DNA from 4 places in the Crocosphaera sp. Alani8 genome. Region 1 is predicted to be linked to each of the others. Evidence: predicted binding sites of a transcription regulator. Region 1 holds the regulator's gene; each other region holds the start of a gene.

Region 1 (5,813 bases):
TGCATCTTCGATAAAACTGGCTGGTTTGTAAGCGTTCAGCTATCAGCTATCAGCTGAAACATATTAATCCCTATCATCTACTGTGAGTAAGATTAAACAAATGCTGAACGCTGTGCGATAGCGCCGGAACGGAGTGAGGAACTGCTTACTGCTGACTAATTTAAGTTGTTCTATACTGGTGCAAGATATCAGTATTAGGGATGTTTCTCGAAAACGTCTCTATCCCATCAATAAGTTAGATTAATTAACAATAACAGTGTTAAGAGTAAATTGCAAATTAAAACACACAATCAAAATTATTTGACTTCATAACCAAAATGACGTAATTGTTGACCAGCAATCTTATTGAAAGTTTCAATTTCCTGTTGAGAAAGTTCTTTTTTATGACGTTGAATACTAGAATCGTTAATTTTAGAAGAAAGTTTAGCAAATACAGTCGTTTTAATCTTTGTGATTGCGTTATTGGAGTATTTTGCAGGTTCTAGTTGTTGAGGGTGATAGTTTTCTCCGATGAAGGACATCATCGCTTTAATGGTGGTTTCTGGCTGCGATGCTAAGGTTTCATATTGAACATCTAAAATATTATCTCGATTACCTAATTCTATTCTACTATTAAGACATTTTCGCCAATATTTTGCATAGCGTTCAACTGAACTTCTTTGAACAACATTTTTATGATATTTTGCTGAGCAATAACCATCCCTTCCATCTCTTACCATGTGAATAAATTTTGAATTAGGAAAATATTTAGTTAAAAATCCTAATCGTAAAATGTGCTGAGGAGTTTTTTCCACATAATATTTAGCTTCTGGGTACTGATTTAAAATCTCATGGGTAAAAACATCAAAAAATTCGACAATATCATGACATTTTTGCCGTAGTGCATCCATTCTTTTGGGTTTAATGCCTTTAAATCTAAAACTAAAAATATCACGATAAGTAAAAAATGCGGTTTCGTAACCAGGTCCAATTAAATAGGGATGAGATGTTAAAATTAATTTGGCTAAAGTTGTGCCACTTCTAGGCGCACCTAAAACAAAAATATGTTTTTGTGTGGATGCTTCTTGGGGAAAACGCCAAATAATATTTTTGGGTAAATGGTACGGATTTTTTATAAATTGATTAATAACTTGTGGTAAGGTCATTTATTTTTCCCTCATTTAATATTCTTAAAATACCTTTCTATTAGTAAAATAGCAACAATATCGTCGATTGGACGGGGAGGATTTCGCATTCCTTTGGGTAGCAGAAGTGTTAATCCTTTGGGTGGGTGCATTTGCCAATAGCGATCACGCGCCTCTAAAGTGCTATTTCGTTCGTCTATGAGTGTGATAGACACAGATGCTAATAATTCATCTTTTAACCGTTTTTTCCACTGTTTAGATGTTGTTTGATTTCCCATCACCAACAGTTTAACATCAAACTTTTTAATAAGATCATTAAGGATAGAAATAGCTTGAGAAGATTCTACCACCTCATGATAATAAATATTCCCTTTTTCATCGGTAATAGCCACGCCACATTTATCTCTACCCGGGTCAAAACCTAATATTTTTGATAATCTTTCTTGGCTCATGATTCTCCTCGAGTTTCTATAACAATTTCTCCATTCCGAACTCCTAGCAATTTTAATTCAAGAGGTCCAATGGTTTTGGTATCTTTTACTGTAACAGCTCTTAATTCATTTAATCCCCCCTCAGATTTTTTAATTTCTTCTATAAAATCTACCACTGTTTTAAGTCTACCATCTCCTACTTGAATTCCACCTAAAACTCCAGAACGGCGAGCGCGAAACTGGGTAGCAGAAAGTAGTAAATCTAACCTTTCTTGAATAATTTCGTCGGTTAATTCTAGAGAGTCCATCGAAATAATAGCAATGGTTTCTCCCTCATTAAAAATTTTCTGATTCAAAGCAATATCAGCAAATACTCTCACCTCTTTTTCTCCTTGAACATAGTTTCCTGCTGCAATAATTCTCACAACATATTCTCTTCCATCTTGTAACTGTTGCACTAATTGTTCAACCTGTCCTTGGGTAATTTTAACAACTCTTTCATCCGGTTTAACTGTTTCTTTTCCCACTAATTCTATTGCTGTTCGGTTAGCTTGTCGCAACAGTTCATCCACTACATCGGTTCCTGCTTTTGGAACGACTAAACGTACTGCTCCAATAGATAAAACTTGACCTCTGACAATAGCAATTTTTCTTTCCCTTAGTTCTTGATAAGTTTGATAATACTGTTCCAAGATTGCCACTTGTCGTTGTAGATAACTAGATTCTCTTTCCAATTGTTGCAACCTAAATTCTCTTTCTTTAAGAGCCGTATCTTTTTCATTAATAGCTTGATCTAATTTAGTAATTTCAGCATCTCTTCTATTAATCTCTGCTTGCAAAGTCCCCTGTCTCTCTTCTAAACTTTGTAAGCGTTTTTGACGCTCGTTTAAAATACGAGTTTGTTGAGCAATTTGAGCCTTTCCCTCGGTTAATTCTTGATCTCTTTTACTAACCTCTTGTTTAAGTTGACTAATTTCTTTGTCCAATTCTATTTTATTTTCTCTGAGTTCTTTTCTTTCGTTGAGTAAGGTTTGAATATCGGCTTTTAATTTAACTGCTTGACCCGAAACCTCTTTGAGTTTTTCTTTAGCTTGGTTAAAATTTTTGTTGGTAGACTGTAACTTTTGTTCGACGTTTCTTTGTTCTTGTTTTGTCTTTTGCAATTCCTGTTCAACGCCTTCTTTATCACTACCAACCCTTTCTAAATCTGCCCTAGCAATACGTAGTTGTTTTTGAATTTCATCCAACTCAAAAAGCCCTTCCCGCAGGGATTTACTAAAAGCCAGTAAGATTCCAAAAGTCAGAGCAGCAATTAAAGTTCCTGTAAAAACAGTAACCACCACTGCAGTTTGTTTTGGTCGGAGATTGCCGATAGTCAGTCTTGCTTTTCCTACTTTGCTGCCCAAGCGATCTCCCAATGCTGCCAATAAACCTCCTAAAATGAGGACTGATACAATTAGGATGTAAGCACTGGTCATTCGCTTCTCAGGTTAACGACAAAGTTAGGCAAATTGCTGAGAGAGGGCAACCGGATTGTGAACTGTAATCTTTTTCTTATGAATGGAAATCATCTCTTCTTGGCGTAAATCTCCCAGAAGACGAGTTACTGTTACACGAGTTGAACCAATGGCCTCAGCGATAGCCTGATGGGACAATTTTAAATCAATACGAATCCCTTCAGGAGTGGGAACCCCAAAGTCTCGGCACAAAATCAATAGAAAACTAACTAGGCGCGATCCCATATCTCGGTGAGCTAGGGTTTCGATCATCATTTCCGTTTGCAGGATGCGCGAGGACAGCCCCTGAAGCATTAAAATAGATAAATCTGGGTTGTTCTTCAAGGCTTGTTCTACTTGTTCGATAGGAGACGACAACAACTCCACCGGAGTAAACGCCACTGCGTGGTAGAAACGGTCCGAGCGTTGCCCTGTAATTAAGGACAGCACCCCAAACACACTATTTTCTCTTAACAAAGCCACTGTAATTTCTTCCCCTGCTTCGTAAACCCGAGACAGTTTCACCGCCCCTTTCAGTAAGAAATAAACTCTTTCTGCGGGATCACCTGGGAAAAATATGGTTTTCCCCCGATCAAAGGCTTCAACAACGGGGGGATATGCGCCTCCACCAATGCGGCGAAAGACGGCTGCTAAAGGTTTATCTTGTGGTACAGACAATTCCATCACACTTTAATACGACACGGAAAAAACAAAGGGACTGATTGTAAAAAGGATAATTTATGGCCCCGAATAGAAACAACACTTTAACGTATCTTCAATAGTTTTTGCTACATTTTGCTTCACAATGATTTTATTGGGATAATTTATCCTTAGTTCTGTCCCTGATTATAGCCACCATTATGGAACAATGGGGGTTGGTTCGGCAGAAATTTTGCCTATTTGTCAAAATAATTATGTTAGATTTAACTGGAAAGAACGCGCTGGTTACGGGAATTGCTAACGATCGCTCCATTGCTTGGGGCATTGCTCAACAACTTCACAAAGCAGGGGCTAATCTTGCTGTTACCTATTTACCGGATGAGAAAGGGCGTTTTGAGAAGAAAGTTCGTGGTGTGGTTGAACCCATCGCTCCATCGATTATTGTGCCTTGTAACGTCCAAAACGAAGGGCAGGTGGAAGAAACTTTTAAGGCTGTTGCTGACACTTGGGGAAAACTAGATATTTTGATCCACTGTTTGGCTTTTGCTGATAAGGGAGGGTTGACCGGTGATTTTAGTGGTATTTCTCGAGAAGCTTTTAGTCAGTCCCTGGAAATTAGTACCTTTTCTCTAGCAAATATGGCTAAATACGCTAAACCGTTAATGACTGATGGCGGTAGTATCGTCACTTTGACCTACTTAGGAGGGGTGAAAGTGATTCCTAACTACAATTTGATGGGAATAGCCAAAGCAGGTCTAGAAATGAGTGTGCGTTATTTAGCCTCTGAACTGGGACCCAATAGTATTCGGGTTAATGCTATTTCCGCTGGTCCTATTCGTACTCTAGCTTCTTCTGCGGTAGGGGGGATTTTAGATATGATGCGTCATGTGGAAGAGGTTGCCCCTTTAAAACGTACCGTAACACAGTTAGAAGTGGGGAATACGGCTGCTTTTTTATCCAGTGACTTAGCTAGTGGTATTACCGGTCAAGTTATTTATGTGGATGGTGGTTACGAAATTATGGGTATGGGATGATTTAGTTTAGCTTGAAACTCCTACGGCTTGAGCTTTGCGGAAGCCGTAGGATTTTTGGTTCATTGACTCAACTTACTCTGACAGGTATTGCTACCAACCAAAATCGAGGAGGATATTACAAATACATCGATAAGATGCTCTATTCTGAAGGAAAGCCTAGCTCTGTACTTTCATGGGCAACTTTTAAAGGAAATATAGGCATAGTTGAACTTTTAATTGCAAAAGGTGCCAATCTTAATGTTTGTGATGATCGAGGTTATACTCCTTTGCATATTGCCTCGAAAGAAGGATATATGGATATAGTCAAACTGCTAATTAATAATGGAGCGGATATTAATGTACAAACCACAGATGGTTGTAGGCCTCTATACATGGCAGCATTAGGCCACAATAAAGATATTGCTCAAACTCTTCTTGATTACGAGGCATTTATGGAAGAGGATATAGCTATATTACTTGGTGATCTTCAATTAGTTAAACATTATCTTGATTTAGGAACTGACCCTAATTCTAAGATTGAAAAAGGTCTAGCCAAAGGAGAACCGTGGTTGATTGCAGCTATTGGCAGTAGAAACAAAAAAGTTGTTGAATTACTTTTAAACTATGGAGCAAATATTTATCAGAAGATTGAATCTAAAAATATTTTACCTATACATCGAGCATCAGCTTTGGGCTGTTTAGAGATTTGCCAGCTTTTAATAGCTCATGGTACAAACGTTGACATAAAGGGAGAATATAAGAGAACTTCACTTCACTGTGCCACGCAATCACGACACCAAGCAATTGTAGAATTATTATTAGATTATAATGCTGATATCAATGCTTTAGATATTGAGGGCAAAAGTGCTTTATCTATTGCCTCAGGGCATCACGATCTTCAAATAGTTGAGATTCTTTTATCTCGTGGTGCGAGAATTTATCCAATAAACGATCAAGCTTGTAATCCTCTTATTTGTGCTTGTTCTAGCCCTGGAGGAGATGAAACTATTAAAAGTCTTGTTGTTCATGGTGCCGACACCAATGTTCGAGATCTGCGAGGGTTTAGTCCACTTCACTTAGCCGTAGTAC
Region 2 (5,813 bases), on a different contig from region 1:
TGAACTATTAGAAGAATATGTAAGCTCACCATCTAACATTCCCTCCGATGGCATAAAATTAAACATGGATGATTGGATGGAATACGTAATCTATTCTAATAAGGGAACTTGGGGTTTAATGATATCTAACGAAGGTCATGGAATACTTGCAGGTTCATCTCAATTCATAAATATTGTACGTCAATCTGTTTCTAATTTAGACGATCAAGTTTATCTTTTCCTAGATAAAATTCGACAGCTTAGTAACGCTCCTAATGCTACATTGGAATGGGTACCAGAATTACTAAATCACATCTATGATAATAGTAAAATTGAACAAATGTTAAAACAAATCAAAATATCATAAATAATTTTATCTGTTAATTTAAGGAAAGCAAATCTGACCTTATTGATGATAACTTCTTATTATGATTAAAGTTCTCCATTTTTCAGATATTCATCTTGGTAGCGGATTTTCTCACGGAAAAATAAACCCCGAAACCGGACTAAATACCCGTTTAGAAGACTTTGTGAGTTGTTTAAGCTTGTGTATTGATCGAGCAATCAATGAACCCGTTGACCTGGTTTTATTTGGGGGGGATGCCTTTCCTGATGCTACTCCCCCACCCTACATTCAAGAAGCTTTTGCTTCTCAATTTCGACGCTTAGCTGATGCCAATATTCCCGCCGTTTTATTAGTAGGAAACCACGACCAACATTCTCAAGGAAATGGAGGAGCGAGTTTATGTATTTACCGCACCTTAGCGGTTCCTGGTTTCACTGTGGGAGATAACTTAATTACCCATAAAATAGCCACTAAAAACGGTGCAATACAAGTTATTACCTTACCTTGGTTAACTCGTTCTTCTCTGTTAACAAAGTCCAAAACAGAAGGTTTATCTCTAGAGGAAATCAACCAGTTATTAATCAAAGCTTTAGAACCTGTTTTAGAAGAAGAAATTAGAAAATTAGATCCTCATATTCCGACAATTTTACTAGGTCATTTAATGGTTAGTCGTGCCAGATTTGGCGCAGAGCAGTTTTTAGCAGTGGGGAGAGGTTTTACCATTCCTCTTTCTTTATTAATTCGTCCTGAGTTCGATTATGTAGCGTTAGGCCATGTCCATAAACATCAGAACCTTAATGCTAATAATAACCCCCCTGTGATTTATCCAGGCAGTATAGAAAGGGTTGACTTTAGCGAAGAAAAAGAAGAAAAAGGCTATGTTGTATTAAACTTAAAAAAAGGAGAAGTTGACTGGAACTTTTGCCCTTTGCCTGCGCGCCCTTTTCTAACTATAAAGGTTGATATTTCTCAAGCAGAAGATCCTCAAACTGAATTAGTGGAAGCGATCAAAAAAAATACCGTTGAAGACGCGGTGGTGAGGGTTAATTATCAAATTCGCTCTGAACAATTAGAATTAATCAACAATAATATAATTAACGAAGCTTTAAAAACCGCCCATAGTTACACTATTCGTCCCGAAACCATTAGTCAATCCTCTCGTCCCCGTCTACCAGAATTGGGAATTGGAAAAAGTTTAGACCCTATCGAAGCTCTAAAAACCTATCTTGATAATCGAGAAGACATCAAAGATATCGCAGATGATATGGTAGAAGCTGCGGAATTGTTATTAAACGAAATATGAGACGATTTTATCTTTGAGTCGGCTCAAGAAGATAACTTATTAAACTTAATAGGTTCAACCTCTCCCACTTTAGTGCCTTGAGTTGCTGATGAAGTAGTTGGAGAAACTGAACTACTTTGACTTACTTCATTGTTGAATCTATAACCCACATTGCGAACCGTTTGAATTAAGCTGGGTTGACGGGGATCGGTTTCAATTTTCTTGCGTAAAGACAAAACATGGGTGTCAATGGTACGGGGGTTATCGATCGCTTCTGGCCAGGCCCTTTGCAGTAATTCTGTGCGACTGAGGGGACTTCCTTCAGCCTGAGCCAACACATACAATAAACTAAACTCTTGAGGGGTTAAATCTACAAAATCCCCCCTAAATTGTACTCGACGCTGTACTAAATCAATTTTAAGGTCGCCATAATCGAGAAACAAAGGTGCCGCCGCTACTCGAACCCGTCTGATTAACGCTTCTACCCGAGCCATAAATTCTTGCATCCCAAAAGGTTTAGTCAAGTAATCATCGGCTCCTGCACTCAATCCCTTGACAATATCTTTTTCCGTGCTTCGGGCTGATAAAATAAAAATCATGGACTGCCGTTGTTGATGAAGCCATCGGCACAATTCTAGAGGATCTCCGTCTGATAGATCGGCATCAAGAATCACTAAGGTAGGTTGACGACGATTAAATACGCTTCTGGCCTGTTGCAGATTAGCACATTGTTGCGCAGTGTAACCTGCCTGTTGCAAATGCCAACCTAATAATGAGCGTAGATGAGGATTTCCCTCCACAATAGCGGTATAAATTAGACTCACCTTAGTTTTTGTCCTTCTAATTTGACAGTCATTAGCCTAGCAAACGTACTATTAAGAGTTTGTAACATCTGCTACGGTGTTTTCGGGCATTTCCTAAGAAAGCATTAAGATTTTATATAATCTGTGCTTGCACTATTCAATTTGCCCATGCAGCGTTCAAATGTATAATACAAGGATAGAATACAAAGTGATGAATTGCTAACATTTTTTTAGTTTTCTTCATCTATCCGAATGTTATAGCTTGTTTTTTCCTAAATGATTTACTAAAATCTAATCATTTATTTTTTACAAAACTCTCTTTTTAAGTCATTTCCACCGATTAATTATGCTACAACATCCCTTGGCAATTCGTTACTATCAAAACCTAACAGACAGCATGGTAGACTTGTGGAATCGAGGTCGTCGCTTCGACGAAATACAGTCTTACATGGAAGGTTATATTTCTTGTCTCCGCCAGGTAGACGTTTTAGAACCTTATTTAATCCATCGTTTAGAAGAAGATGCTTGGCGTTTTTTCCGCGATCCTTCTAATTTTGAATTACCAGCTTTAGAACCAGAAGCCGATTATTACTAACTCCCTGTTTGACTTCTACTTTTTCTCAATAGGTCAAAAAAATGCACTTAACAATCCTAGACTTTTTGGAAATCGTCCTTTAGCCCGCTTATGCGGGCTAGTTTTTTTAAGAAGCTAAAGCTACCTCTACCATTTGCTGTAGATCACCATCTTGGTACATTTGGTAAACAATATCCGAGCCACCAACAAATTCCCCATTGATATAGACTTGAGGAATGGTTGGCCAACTAGAATATTCTTTAATTCCTTGACGAATTTCCTCATCAGCTAAAACATCGACGGTTTCAAAAGGAACGCCAAGAGTGTTTAGAATTTGCACCACATTGTTAGAGAAACCACATTGAGGCATTAACTTAGCACCCTTCATAAAAACCAGTATCTTATGACTGTTAACGAGTTGGTCAATTTTTTCTTTGAGTTCAGGTGTCAGTGTCATACTTACTCCTTGAGGAATTTATTTCATGATAATAGAGTCAGATTTAATTAAAGAAGGTTTAGGAGGTAAAAATAATTAAGAGGTAGTTAATTTTTAGTGTTCTTCCTCCCTTTCTCTCTCCCGACTCCTTATCTCTGGGCAGCCTCCCAGGCTTGAGGGGTATAGGTTTTTAAAGCTAGAGCGTGAATAGCTTCCGATGCCATAGCGTCTTGAAGTGCGCCATAGACTAATTGATGCTGCTTAATCATGGTTTTTCCTTCAAACTCGGCAGAGACAACGATCGCTTCCAGGTGATCTCCCCCACCGGTTAGATCCCTAACTACGACTTGAGCATCTGGGAGTTGAGTTTTAATCATGTTTTCAACTTTTGCAAGTGCAACCATTGGCTTTTTCTATGAAAAACGAATAAAAATACTACAATTAGTTTACAGTCGATTTAATAAAAGAACAAAGAAGATAATGACTATTTGGGTAAACGAACAAATTGATCCTTCCGGAATAATCTACTCTTGCATTGCTTGCCGTGATCGACATTCAGCAGAAGATTGTCATCAAACCTGGTTAAATAACCTCACTGAAACACAAAAACAAGAAGGATGGGTAGCTAGTTTAAGAACGGTGGACTCCTGGGATGAAGTTCCCGTTAACGCACTTAAACTGAATGTATAATCAAGTGAACTTCTGTTTTTAGTCAGTTGATAAAATTACCTCAACAGAACGATTCTTTTCTAGCATCAATCACCAGTCGATCCAAAGCTTGCTGCATTTTCGTCAAAACTAAATCATAACAATCATCCACATAATTGCGATCGCTGGCGGCTTCCCTACCGTAACGTTCAAAGACGATGGGGGGACATATACGGGTGTGGATAGGCATGGGAAGAGGAATATTGGGAGCAGGACCAATACCAATTCCCCAGGGTAAACCAAGGTAAATGGGAAAAACTTCTGGATCGGCTTCATTGGACCAGGGTAAACCCCACTGATGTAGCATTTTCACCTGTTCGTAACAGTCTCCGATCACAAATAGGGTTTCGTGAGATCCCACTGAAATCGCGGGGATGATGGTGACATTTTCCCGTAATGCCAATTTAATAAACCCTTTTCGTCCCGCTAGTTCGATTTTGTGGCGATCGCTATAAGGGCGAAATACATCTTGTGCGCCTCCTGGGTAGACTAAAACACTAGCCCCCTTTTTCAAAGCAGCAACAGCAGTTTTCGGATGGGCCCGCACTGCCCCAACTTTCATGGCCGCCTTCAAGATTGGAGAGTCTATTTGCCAAGCAGACGGGTGCATTAATCCATAGCATAAACGCTCTGTCCCAAACCGACGAACCCAGTCGTATATCATCATAGAGGTGTCCGGAGAAGCCAAACCCCCATTGTGAGACCCCACCAATAAAAGAGGTCCCTCCGTGGGGATATTATGCCACCCGTCGGTTTTTACTCGGAAGTAGTATTCATAAAACCATTTCCAGTAGGGCATCATTTGTTCTATAAATTTGGGATCTCGTTCATCAAGGGACCATCCTAATCCTTGATTTGACGTTTTTGATGATTTCATAGAGTGAATTATGATAGGCTTTGTAAACTTATGTTACAACAATACTCGAATATTTTTCTAGGGGGAAACCTAGTTATAGGTTATTAGTTGTTCCTTTTCCCAATATGGTCAGACTATTTTTTTCTATTTTATATTAGAAAATATTATTTTCATTTTTTATTAATGCCAGCGAAAAATGCTTAAAAAGAATACATTGATTTCCAGATTTATGAGATTTAAAACACTATTTATTATTGATATTTTTCAAATTTAGCAAACTTTATTAGTGCTGATTTTCTTCTTCTCGAATCCTCAAAAGTAAAATATTTTTGTGCTAACTTTTCGTTATGATGTTAAGCTCTTATTAAAAATTAACACTCACCGTAACCTACAGACCATAATAGTTACGACTTCACATTAAACAGAAAAACCTTGAAGTTAAGATTAATTAAGTTAAGATTAATAAAGGGGGATTGGAAACAGTCCCAGTCAGTAGCCTGTGCAATTTTTGCACATTTCCCCAAAAATCATTATCACAGCTAATGTTCCTAGCCGAATCGACCGTTGTTAGCCTGTTACAACAGAGAGCAAGCAACCAACCGCAACAACCAAACTATACCTTTCTAGCCAACGGAGAGACAGAGGAAATTGTCCTCAACTATCAGACCTTGGCCGATAGAGCAAAAGCGATCGCAGCCCAGTTACAAGCAAATAAAATGGAGGGAGAGCGAGCCTTACTACTCTATTCCCCTGGAATCGACTTCATAGCCGCTTTTTTCGGTTGCTTGTACGCAGGGGTTGTTGCGGTTCCTGTGTATCCCCCTCAAGG
Region 3 (5,813 bases), on a different contig from region 1:
AACAACTTATAGAAAGGTTCCAGGAACGTAAAACGGGGATTCTTATCGCCCGAAACTTGCAGGAAGGAGTGGCTCAAAAAATCAAAGCACTAAGATTAGATGGAGTGGATGTGGATGAAACCTATCAGCGTTTTTATCCCCAAGAAAAAATGATGGCCGATGTGGTGGGATTCGTAGACCACGAACGTCAGGGACAAGCAGGTATAGAATTAAGTCAAGAAAAACTGCTCAAACGAGATTTAGAAAGCTTATACGTACAAAGAACCGCCCTGGGTGATATTCTCCCCAACTCCTTACCGGAAAATTTACTCAAGTCCAACGACTGGCGAGTTCAATTGACAGTAGATATGCGCCTCCAACGGGCCGTTAGAGCAGCCTTGCAACAACAAATCCAGAAATTTAACGCCAAACGAGGTGCCGTTATTGTCATGGATGCAACGGATGGCTCGATTTTATCTCTGGTTTGTGAACCCACTTTTGACCCCAATGAATTTTATATGTCCAGGATGGACTTGTTGAAAAATTGGACTGTTAGCGATCTATACGAACCTGGTTCTACTTTTAAGCCCATTAATGTTGCCTTAGCCCTCGAAGCAGGGGTAATTAAACGAAATACAGTTATCCACGATTCCGGTTTGGTCACTGTGGACGGTTGGCCGATTAAAAACGCTTCTAGGACCGGTAATGGGTCAATTAATATTGCTGAAATTTTGCAAACCTCTAGTAATGTGGCTATGGTTCACATGATGCGACGGCTGAAAAAAGACGATTATTATCAGCGTTTACAGGAATTACAAATTAATAAAAAAACCGGCATCGATTTACCCGGAGAAGTTAGGGGACGCTTGAAGTCAGAAAAAGTGTTTATGGAGCGATCAATTGAAGTGGCAACAGCGTCTTTTGGTCAAGGGTTTGCCCTAACCCCCATGAAATTAGTCCAGTTACAGGGTGCTTTAGCTAATGGGGGAAAATTAGTCACTCCCCATCTGGTAAAAGGGTTAGTGGATGTGGAAGGAACTCTACACTGGCAACCTGATTATCCTAGCCAACAAATTATTTCCCCAGAAGTTAGTCAAACGGTGGTGGAATTGATGGAAACGGTGGTGGATAAGGATTCAGCAGCGAAGACGGAAAATTATCGTATTGGGGGGAAAACCGGCACAGCACAAAAAGCAGGACCCAGGGGCGGTTATTTACCTAATGCCAAAATTACCAGTTTCGTCTCAATTTTACCCGTGGAATCCCCTAGATACGTGGTTTTGGTTGCTATAGATGAACCCCAAGGGGCTAATACTTATGGGTCAACGGTGGCAGCACCTGTGGCTAAGTTGGTGATGGATGCGTTGATCTCCTTGAAGGGTATTCCACCATCCAAGTAAGAAAATTCCAAGTGTTCACCCCCACAAAATAAATATCTGTAGTCTAAGTTAATGAAAATGGTATAAAAAAATGCCACTTTAATAGTGGCAAAATAAACTAAATAATGACTTAAATCCTAAACATCGTAATACAAAGCAAACTCATAGGGATGAGGTCGTAAACGTAAAGGATTAACTTCATTATCCAGTTTATATTCGATCCAATTTTCAATGAAGTCTGTTGTAAAGACACCACTATCGGTTAAGAAAGCTTGATCTTTTTCTAAGCATTCTAACGCTTGTTCTAAAGAACCAGGGGTAGAAGGAATTTTGCTCAATTCTTCAGGAGAAAGATCGTAAATATCTACGTCTAAAGACTGTCCTGGATCAATTTCATTCTTGATACCATCAATCCCTGCACAAAGCAGAGCCGCAAAGGCTAAATAGGGGTTAGAAGTAGCATCAGGACAACGGAACTCTAACCGTTTTGCTTTGGGGTTAGGACCAGATAAAGGAATACGCACAGATGCAGAACGGTTTCCTTGAGAATAGGCTAAGTTAACCGGCGCTTCAAACCCAGGAACCAAACGCTTATAAGAGTTGGTAGTGGGGTTGGTAAATGCCAATAAAGCAGGAGCGTGCTTTAAGATACCACCGATGTAGTTTAAGGCAATTTTACTCAAGTTAGCGTAACCATCACCCCAGAATAAAGGTTCTCCTCCCTTCCAAATAGATTGGTGGACGTGCATTCCTGACCCATTATCATTAAATAAGGGCTTGGGCATAAATGTTACGGTTTTACCATATTTTTTAGCCACGTTTTTGATTACGTACTTGTATGTCAGCAAATAATCAGCAGCGTCAATTAAGGTAGCAAAACGGAACCCTAATTCATTTTGTCCCCCGGTTGCTACTTCGTGGTGATGTTTCTCGATGGGAACCCCACATTTAGCCATAGTCAGCAACATTTCTGTCCGCATATCCTGAAGGGTATCGGTGGGGGAAACGGGGAAATAACCCTGTTTATAACCAGGTTTATAACCTAAGTTACCGCCTTCTTCTTCTCGGCCAGTATTCCAACGACCTTCTACACTATCAACGGAATAGTAAGCTTTGTTCTCGGTTTGGTCGAAGCGAACGTCATCAAAGACAAAGAACTCTGCTTCTGGTCCGAAAAAGGCAGTATCACCGATGCCTGTGGTTTGGAGATACTCTACAGCTTTTTTGGCAATGGTGCGAGGATCACGACTGTACCATTCCCCCGTACGAGGCTCTTTAATGCTACAAATGAGACTTAGGGTCGGTTCCTCGTAGAAGGGGTCGATCCAAGCTGTTTTCGGGTCAGGAACCATACACATATCAGATTCGTTAATGGCTTTCCATCCCCGAATACTGGAACCGTCGAAGGGAACTCCATCTACAAAGGAACTCTCATCGATTTGATCGTAATAAAAAGAGCAATGTTGCCAAATCCCTGGTAAATCAATGAATTTGAGGTCTATAATTTTAATGTTTTGGTCTTGAATCATTTTCAAGACTTCTTGGGGCGTTTCAGCCATGAAAAACTCCTTGGGATTTCAATATATACGTCTCTTCAAATCATTGATGGTAAAGATTCATTTTCTCTGTTTTTGTATAATTGAATACTTTTTACCCCGATCAAACCTATAGATAATGCTAAATTTTGAAACAAAAAACCTAAACCCTGGAAATACTATTATCTAATGTAAAGAATTGTATCAAGTTTTTCAGAAAAAAGTAGTTGAATACCCCTAAATTAGCGATATAGTAAACATCAGCATAAGTTATATTTTAGGCAATCTTGTTCATGCAAGTTTCATGGCGATCGCAACCTATTTTTGATCAATTATCTAACTTTTCCTGGACTCAACTTAGGTACGCTGTTAAGTATGTGTTAAGGCACAAAAAACGGCGCAAACTGTTGCAGTGCTGTTTGGGATCGATAGGAATCACCCTTATGTTAGGATGGGATACCAAACTTATAGGTGCAACCTTAATCGGTATCGGGGTGATGGGTGGGATTTATTGGTTTCAAACTGCTAGATGGCAAAGTCGTTGGCTCGATTTTTACGAATTTTCCCAAACTTTTCAAGGCAAGTTGGCGATCGCTGTAATCAGTGGAGGGTTAGGTGCCATTAGTAGTTACATTGCCTTTGATATTTGGTCCAATGCACAAAGTCGCTGGTTAGCTACTGCATTAATTTTACAAGGATTAGGAACTTTTTTAACATTAGGTTTACTCGGTTGGCAATTATTAGATAAACCCAGAAAAAAACGGGAGAATCAGTACCACGAATGGGTATCACAGCTAACGGATAGCAATAAATTAAAACGATTAATAGCTGTAGAAAATTTAGCCAATCTTTTACAACAGAAAAAGTTAAACCAGATTCAAATTCAACAACTTGCGAACTATTTTCCCCTGATGTTAAAACAAGAAACAGAAATTATGGTTAGTCAGGTTGTGTTACAATGTTGCAAACTGCTGAATAATGATCAGCGTTTTTAACGACTTTTAGTAATTGATTTCGTGTCCTCACTATATCAAATTGAGAATCAATATGAGTCAGCTTTTAGTTAACTTAAGAAAGGTTATTTTTTTAGTTGTTTTAAGTATAATTCTTGTGACAGTGGCAGTCCAACCTGCCTCACCCCATAGGCCCCACGATGTAGCAGAAAGAATAGAAATATCCCCAACTTATAATCAAGATCAAACTGTCTGGATTATTGTCAGAAGTAATCTTTTTAAGTCAGTTGATGGGGGAGAGACTTGGCAAAGAATCACCAAGGGAATAGATAATCAAACTCAACATAATCTCTCAGGTTTGGATATGTTTGCTCAAAGTAAAGATATCCTGTTTTTATCTTCCGATGGTGATGGAATATATAAGACTCAAGATGGAGGAGCGTCTTGGGAAAAAGTAAATCAAGGATTAGAAAACCTCAAAATTGAATCAGTGGCTATTTCCCCCAATGATCCTGACTTAGTTTTAGCAGATGGAACTGAGGGAGGGTTATACAAAACAGATAATGGGGGTGAAAGTTGGACTTCTGTGATGGATAGTCAAACTAAAGTTACTGCTATAGCTTTTGTTTCCAGTAACGATAATCAGATTCTTTTAGGAGACGATCAAGGGAATTTATACCTGTCCTCAGATAATGGACAAAATTGGCAGCTTATGGGAAAAAATCAAGACGGTGGACCGATAAACTCCGTAGCAATTTCTCCCAATTTTGCCACTGATAACATGATTCTAGTTGGAACCGATCAAGGCATTTTTAAGAGCGTTGACCTCGGTAAATCTTTTGTTAATATAAGTCAAGAAAACTTAGATAATAATATTAGAGATATTGTTATAGAATCTGGAGAAAATAATAGCTTAAAGATTTTCGTCTCTACTAGAGACATAGGAGTATTTAAATCTGAAGATGAAGGAAAAACTTGGACAAAAATAAATCAAGGTTTAACCAAAGACAAGCAAGCTGATCAATTTAAAGTTCCTCATTTTTATGAGCTGGGTATTTCCCCTGATTTCAGCCAAGATGAGGTGCTATTTGTCGGAGGTTTCAATGGATTGTTCAAATCTCAGAATAGTGGTGAAACTTGGCAAGAACTAGAAACTTTGTCAGCAGGGATAGTTGCCAGTTTCGGTATTTCTCCTAACTATCAGAATGACTCTACCCTAGGGGTTGTAACCTATGTTGGCAATGCTTATCTTAGCTCAGATGGTGGAAATACCTGGGAACCCGCTAATAAAGGATTGGAACCCCCACGCTTCAGTAGAGAATTCAACTTTACTGGACAAGATCCTCGCCGCTTCTTTGATATAGCTTTCTCCCCTAACTATGAATCTGATGGTAAGATTTTTGCAACTGTTCTTTGGAATAACTTTTTAAGGTCTACTAATAGGGGTAAGAATTGGCAAATTGTTGGTCTTCCAGGTGCAAAAGGTCAACCACTTCGAGGATTTAGCATTGTTCCTTCTCCTAATTTCGCCGAAGATAGCACCGTTTATGCCGCTACCATGTATGGTTTAATCATGCGCTCAACGGATGGTGGCCAAAACTTTTCCATTATGTCAGCCGTTGAAAGTCATAGGATCAACGAACCCCTAGCTATAGTGATATCTCCTAATTTTGCCGCTGACACAACCCTCTATGCTTCGGGGGTGAAAGGAATTTATAAGACGACAGATGGGGGTAAGACATGGCAAGCTACAACTGAAAAAACCCCCTTAGAAAATCTCTACTTTCTGAAGTTAGCCATATCACCAAATTATGAAAGCGATCGCACAGTAATAGTTGGCACGGAGAAAGGGGTTTACAGAACAAAAGATGCAGGAGAAACCTGGGTTAAGTTGACTAATACAAGTTATGGAGACGATGAACAGGTTCAAGCTTTAGCCATTTCCCCAAACTATGAAAATGACAAAA
Region 4 (5,813 bases), on a different contig from region 1:
AACTAACCTGAAACAACAATCACCCAAAGAAATTTTACAACAACTAGAAACAGCAGAAATTAACCCAGGGGGAGACAATAAAACCAATAACATTGTTAAATGTATCGAATATTCCCACAGTAACCTATCAGAAGCATCACAGAAATTATTGTTATGCTTAGCACCTTTTCGGGGATTTATTGATCGCAGAGATCTTAAGCATTATGCAGAAGAATTAGGGAAACTGGAACCATTCCAAAGTTATGAATTAGAACAACTAGAAACAGCAGTAACAGAAGCAGTTAACTGGGGTTTATTGTCTCCTATCAGTCAAGATTATCCTCAATTATTAACTATTCAACCCGTCTTACCTTACTTTTTAAACACCAAACTAAAAGAAGTTGATCAAACCATCAAAGAAGCGTTAGAAGAAGGGTTTAAAAATCACTATAAAGGATTAGCAGGATATTACAAGAAATTAATAGAATCAAAAGAACCCCAAGAAAGACAACTGGGGAAAGCTTTTGTCCGCTGGGAATATGAAAACCTTTATCAAGGGTTACAGATTTGTTTAGCTAAAGAAGAAAGTGCTTATGCTATTTGGAGATGTTTATATGATTATCTGGGTTTAATTAGTAATAAAACAGAGCAATTAAAATTAACTCAGTCTGTCTATGATGCTGTTAATCTCTATCAACCAGAAAATTGTAATAAAATTTGGGAAGAAGAGATTGTAGTTATTGGGATTAATTTGGCTAATTGTTATTTGAGAAATCAAGATTATCAACTGACAAAAGAAACTTATCAAAGTACACTAGATTTAATTACTAAATTTCAGAATATTGAAGATAATCAAAAAAAATCTTATGAAGCGGATATTTATCAAAATTTAGGCATAGTATCCCAGGAAACAAGGGACTACCCCCAGGCAAAATCCTATTATGAACAAGCTCTCCAAATCAAAATTGAATACGGCGATCGCTTCTCTCAAGCAAGCACCCTGCACCAATTAGGCAGTGTATCCCAGGAAACAAGGGACTACTCCCAGGCACAATCCTACTATGAACAAGCTCTCCAAATCAAAATTGATTTCGGCGATCTCTACTTTCAAGCAAGCACCCTGCACGAATTAGGCAGAGTATCCCAGGAAACAAGGGACTACCCCCAGGCACAATCCTACTATGAACAAGCTCTCCAAATCAAAATTGAATACGGCGATCTCTACTCTCAAGGACGCACCCTGCACCAATTAGGGAGAGTATCCGAGGAAACAAGGGACCATCCCCAGGCACAATCCTACTATGAACAAGCTCTGAAAATCTTCATTGAATACGGCGATCTCTACTCTCAAGCACGCACCCTGCACAATTTAGGCAGTGTATCCCAGGAAACAAGGGACTACCCCCAGGCACAATCTTACTATGAACAAGCTCTGAAAATCAAAATTGATTTCGGCGATCGCTTCTCTCAAGCAAACACCCTGCACAATTTAGGCATAGTATCCCAGGAAACAAGGGACTACCCCCAGGCACAATCCTACTATGAACAAGCTCTGAAAATCAAAATTGATTTCGGCGATCGCTACGAGCAAGCTGGCACCCTGCACCAATTAGGGAGAGTATCCCAGGAAACAAGGGACTATCCCCAGGCACAATCCTACTATGAACAAGCTCTGAAAATCTTCATTGATTTCGGCGATCTCTACTCTCAAGCAAGCACCCTGCACAATTTAGGCAGTGTATCCCAGGAAACAAGGGACTACCCCCAGGCACAATCCTACTATGAACAAGCTCTCCAAATCTACATTGAATACGGCGATCGCTACTCTCAAGCAAGTACTTATGGACAATTAGGAATCTTATCAGAAACTTTATCCCAATTTGAGCAAGCTAAACAATACTATTTGCAAGCATTAGAGATTTTTGTTGAATTTAACGATGAAACCTACTCAGCTTTAACTCTTAGAAACTTAGCAAATTTACACTTAAATACCGGGGATAACAGTATTGTGACAGAAGTTGCCACCAGGTTTAATAGCACAGAAACAGAAGTCAGAGAATTGTTTAACAAATTAATAGGTAATACTGATAACTGATAACTGCTCACTGATAACTGATAACTGCTAACTGATAACTGTTCACTGTTCACTGTTCACTGTTCACTGTTAACTCCCACCAACAAGCCAAACAATAAACCTTGTTCCCTTATTATTATTTGAAACTGGACTAAATAACTCAATAACTCCTCCCATTTGATCAATTAACTCTTTAACAATAGCCAAACCCAAACCACTCCCCGAAATATCTCCGTCACTTTGAACCCCTCTGTAATGTCTTTCAAAAATATGCTCTTGATCCTTGAGGGGAATACCATAACCCGTATCCTCAATTGAAATTCCCTGGTATTTTCGATTATTAATTGTCCGAGACAAACCAAACTCAATTGTAACTTTACCCGATGCAGGTGTATATTTAATACTATTATCAATTAAATTACTCAAAACTTCCCTCAGTGCGGAAACATTAGCCAAAACAGGATCTAAATTTCCTGTTTTTATAACCCGTAAATCAATATCCTTATTCTCAGCAATAGACTCCGCAGAAATAACCACAGTTTCCAATATATCCCAAACAAAAACTTGAGTTAAACTTAAAGACTTGGATGCAGGTAAAGACAAGGATAAACCATCAGCAACAGCCACAGAATCCGTAGTTAAAGTAATTATTTCTTCCTCATTACTAAGAGATTTTTGTCCGCTTTCAAAATCCTTAATTAACTGTTGTAAATGCTCCCCCTCCCCCAATATATTACTAACAATAGAACGATTTTGATCCTCAACCCCCAAACGTTTTAACAGCAACTTCCCAAACACTTTTAAAGCAGTTAGAGGGTTCCTTATTTGATGAAACAAATCATCCAAACGATCGCGCTCTTGTTGTTGCTGCAATTGTTGCTGTTGTAGCTGTCTTCTGTACCACTCTTGATGCTGATCCAATAAACAGGCAATAGCGATGGTATCAGCTATCTGTTGCACCTGACCAAATTCTTCTGATTCCCAAGGGTTTGCCTCTCTTTGCGTCACCAAAATCCCCAAAACCACCTCTTTATATATCAGTGGTAATACAATTTGATAATCTTTTGTGTCAATGTTGCCGTTTTCTGAGAAAATAGAATAGCGATCGAGATTGTTCGGTAAGCCTTGATATAAGTTAGATAGGGTTATCTCCTGTTTCCCTTCCCTTAAGCGAATAGGCTGTTGTTCCGGACTCTGTATCGTATCTCTGAAAGGATAAACAACCACAGGGATTAAACTAACTGCGTTACCCTCTTCCTCCGAGGTTAAATAAACCGCACACCAATCCGCTTGCAAAGTTTTCGCCAATAGCTCCACTTGGGAGCGACACAAAGCGATAAAATCTTGACCAGGGTTGGGAATATTTGCAGTGGCAGAGGACATAAGGAAATACGCTTTATATTAATTCTTGTTACAAAATATTAAGTTTTGCAACAACTCATCTGGGAAATAAGTCAACATAAATTCCACAATAGCACAACTGGCCTGGTATAGAGAAGATTATGAAAATTCAGGAATTATGTAAGCAATACTTGATTTTTAGAAATTAAACGGATATAATGACCTCGGATTTTGTAACTATGACTACAAAGAATAGTCAAAACAGGAGGTAATAGGGTTGGCTAGAAAGCGTAAACGTAAAAGTCGCCGTCGCCAAGAAGGCCGGAAAATTCTTGAGCTTGTACCCCAGTATAATATCGAGAGCGGAGAGGACAAACCAGTCACTGCCGCTAGAAAATACATTCACGCTGTAGGGATACATCCCCCGGCCTTACTTATTGTAAGACGAAACGAACACACCACAGATAGATATTTTTGGGCAGAGAAAGGCTTATTTGGCGCTCAGTACGTTGAAGAAAACCATTTTCTCTTCCCTAGTCTAAAAGAATACCAGCCGCAAGTGCCTAAAGCACAAACTAAGACTCCTGCTGTTACTGGTTAACCATAACTCAACATAGAAAACAACTCAATCCCCCAGAAAAATCTAGGGGGATTTTTGTTTGCTTGATTATTATATCTCAATTAGCCGATTTTAGAGCAAAACTTTGTTTTAATTGGATCACCTCGTCCCGATGAGCGGTTAAAGTTAAGATACTACCTTGTTTTGAGCCTTCTTGGGGGAGACTTTCCAGGGAAAAAGAAACGGTTTCCACTCTCCGAGCTTTTTTCCAGTAAAAAACACCGGCAATAGGAGACAGGAGTTCTAAAGCAAAGAATAGGGGAGTGAAAGGGGGATAGGCGAACGATAACACCAATATAATGCACGTCAGTCCTGATGCCGCTAAAATTGTCAGAAAAATAGCTAAAAACAAACTGGGACGTACCAACCCTTCAAAGGTGATGGTATTTTGTCCCCCAGAAGAAGGTATGATGCGGTAAGCCCGTTGGATAAAATAGTCTTTGAGTTGTTGTAATAAAGACATTTCTGAGACTTCTGAGATAAGTTTAACCTGTTCGGTGCGATCCTTAACCGAAGCGCGAATAAAGAAGAATAACCCTACCATCAACAGAAGGGTGAGGAAAAAGGTTGAGCTTAAAATAGGCGTATTCACGATACCAATATTAAATTATTTAGGTTGATCCTATCATTGCCTTGTCTCCTGAGCTAACTTTACGGTGGATGGAGGTCACTTTTCGGCAACATTTAGTTAATATTAAAATTGAATATTATGTCCCCCCCCAGGGGAAGGTATTTTATACTATTGATTAGAGGGAGTTTAGGGAATATCCACCCTGCATACTTTCGTTTTAAACTATCGTTGAGGTAACAAATATGGTTGCAACGCCAGACAAACAACACACTCATCCCATTGAGGGAACCAATAAAAGCGATCGCGTAGCGGTTTTGTTGATGGGTTACGGTGAAGTAGAAAGTTACGAAGATTTTGCTAACTATAATGAACAAGCTTTAAATTTATTGACTGCAAAGTTTGCACCGGTTCCCACTTGGATATATCCTCCTTTAGCTAAATTATTAGCTATTTTTGACCTCCATGAATGGCAACATCAACACGATCATTTTGTTTCCCCTCACAACCATATTTTTGAGCATCAACGGGCTTCTATTGAGAAAAAAATACAAGAAAAATGGGGTGATCGAGTTCAAGTTTTTAAAGCATTTAACTTCTGTAAACCGTTTTTACCCGATCAAGTTTTAACAGAAATTAAAGCCCAAGGATTTGAGAAAATATTAATCTATCCTCTATTAGTGGTTGATTCTATTTTTACCAGTGGTATTGCTGTAGAACAAGTTAACGACGCTTTATCCTCTTTATCCGAAGGAGATCAGCATTGGATCAAAGGTTTACGTTATATCCCCTCTTTTTATAACGAACCAGCTTATTTAGATTTGATGGCTAAATTAGTAGAAGAAAAAATCAAAAAAGATTTAGCCGATAAATACCTTCCCTCTCAAGTTGGTATTATTCTAATGAATCACGGTTGTCCCCACGAAGCTAAAGGGTTTACTTCAGGAATTGATGAAAGTCAGATGTTATATGAGTTAGTCAGAGAAAGATTAATTCATCGTTATCCTTTGATCTCTGTAGGTTGGCTAAATCACCAAACCCCTTTGATTAAATGGACACAACCTAACGCAGAATTAGCCGCTAAAAACTTGATGGAATTAGGGGCAAAAGCGATCGTATTTATGCCCATTGGTTTCGCCACAGAAAATCACGAAACTCTCTTAGATGTAGAACACATTATCCATCATTTACATAAGAAATATTCCGATGTTACTTATGTACAAATGCCTTGT

Evidence for each region. Region 1 encodes NtcA, which controls nitrogen genes in cyanobacteria. Its sites were predicted from a motif close to TTTGTANCNNNNGNTACAAA; they were not measured.
Region 2: the regulator NtcA is predicted to act here: its motif matches at 2,490-2,509, upstream of P9B04_RS23995 (DUF6761 family protein).
Region 3: the regulator NtcA is predicted to act here: its motif matches at 3,092-3,111, upstream of glnA (type I glutamate--ammonia ligase).
Region 4: the regulator NtcA is predicted to act here: its motif matches at 3,625-3,644, upstream of P9B04_RS06145 (DUF3155 domain-containing protein).

What each region holds. Positions count from the first base shown of each region.
Region 1 covers NZ_JARVCN010000099.1:8,746-14,558, reverse strand. Annotated here, with positions in the region: gene P9B04_RS07240 (sulfotransferase family protein) at 297-1,145, opposite strand; gene P9B04_RS07235 (pre-16S rRNA-processing nuclease YqgF) at 1,157-1,576, opposite strand; gene P9B04_RS07230 (DUF3084 domain-containing protein) at 1,573-3,033, opposite strand; gene ntcA (global nitrogen regulator NtcA) at 3,058-3,735, opposite strand; gene fabI (enoyl-ACP reductase FabI) at 3,966-4,745, shown strand; gene P9B04_RS07215 (ankyrin repeat domain-containing protein) at 4,808-5,813, shown strand, end outside.
Region 2 covers NZ_JARVCN010000486.1:16,880-22,692, forward strand. Annotated here, with positions in the region: gene P9B04_RS23980 (hypothetical protein) at 1-346, shown strand, start outside; gene sbcD (exonuclease subunit SbcD) at 408-1,628, shown strand; gene P9B04_RS23990 (response regulator transcription factor) at 1,652-2,431, opposite strand; gene P9B04_RS23995 (DUF6761 family protein) at 2,757-3,005, shown strand; gene grxD (Grx4 family monothiol glutaredoxin) at 3,112-3,435, opposite strand; gene P9B04_RS24005 (BolA family protein) at 3,570-3,824, opposite strand; gene P9B04_RS24010 (glycogen debranching protein) at 3,901-4,110, shown strand; gene P9B04_RS24015 (lysophospholipid acyltransferase family protein) at 4,151-5,005, opposite strand; gene P9B04_RS24020 (AMP-binding protein) at 5,527-5,813, shown strand, end outside.
Region 3 covers NZ_JARVCN010000300.1:16,563-22,375, forward strand. Annotated here, with positions in the region: gene P9B04_RS16255 (peptidoglycan D,D-transpeptidase FtsI family protein) at 1-1,379, shown strand, start outside; gene glnA (type I glutamate--ammonia ligase) at 1,496-2,917, opposite strand; gene P9B04_RS16265 (hypothetical protein) at 3,187-3,888, shown strand; gene P9B04_RS16270 (WD40/YVTN/BNR-like repeat-containing protein) at 3,941-5,813, shown strand, end outside.
Region 4 covers NZ_JARVCN010000081.1:1,048-6,860, reverse strand. Annotated here, with positions in the region: partial or broken gene P9B04_RS25130 (tetratricopeptide repeat protein) at 1-2,074, shown strand, start outside; gene P9B04_RS06150 (GAF domain-containing sensor histidine kinase) at 2,144-3,436, opposite strand; gene P9B04_RS06145 (DUF3155 domain-containing protein) at 3,672-3,995, shown strand; gene P9B04_RS06140 (cofactor assembly of complex C subunit B) at 4,072-4,605, opposite strand; gene P9B04_RS06135 (ferrochelatase) at 4,827-5,813, shown strand, end outside.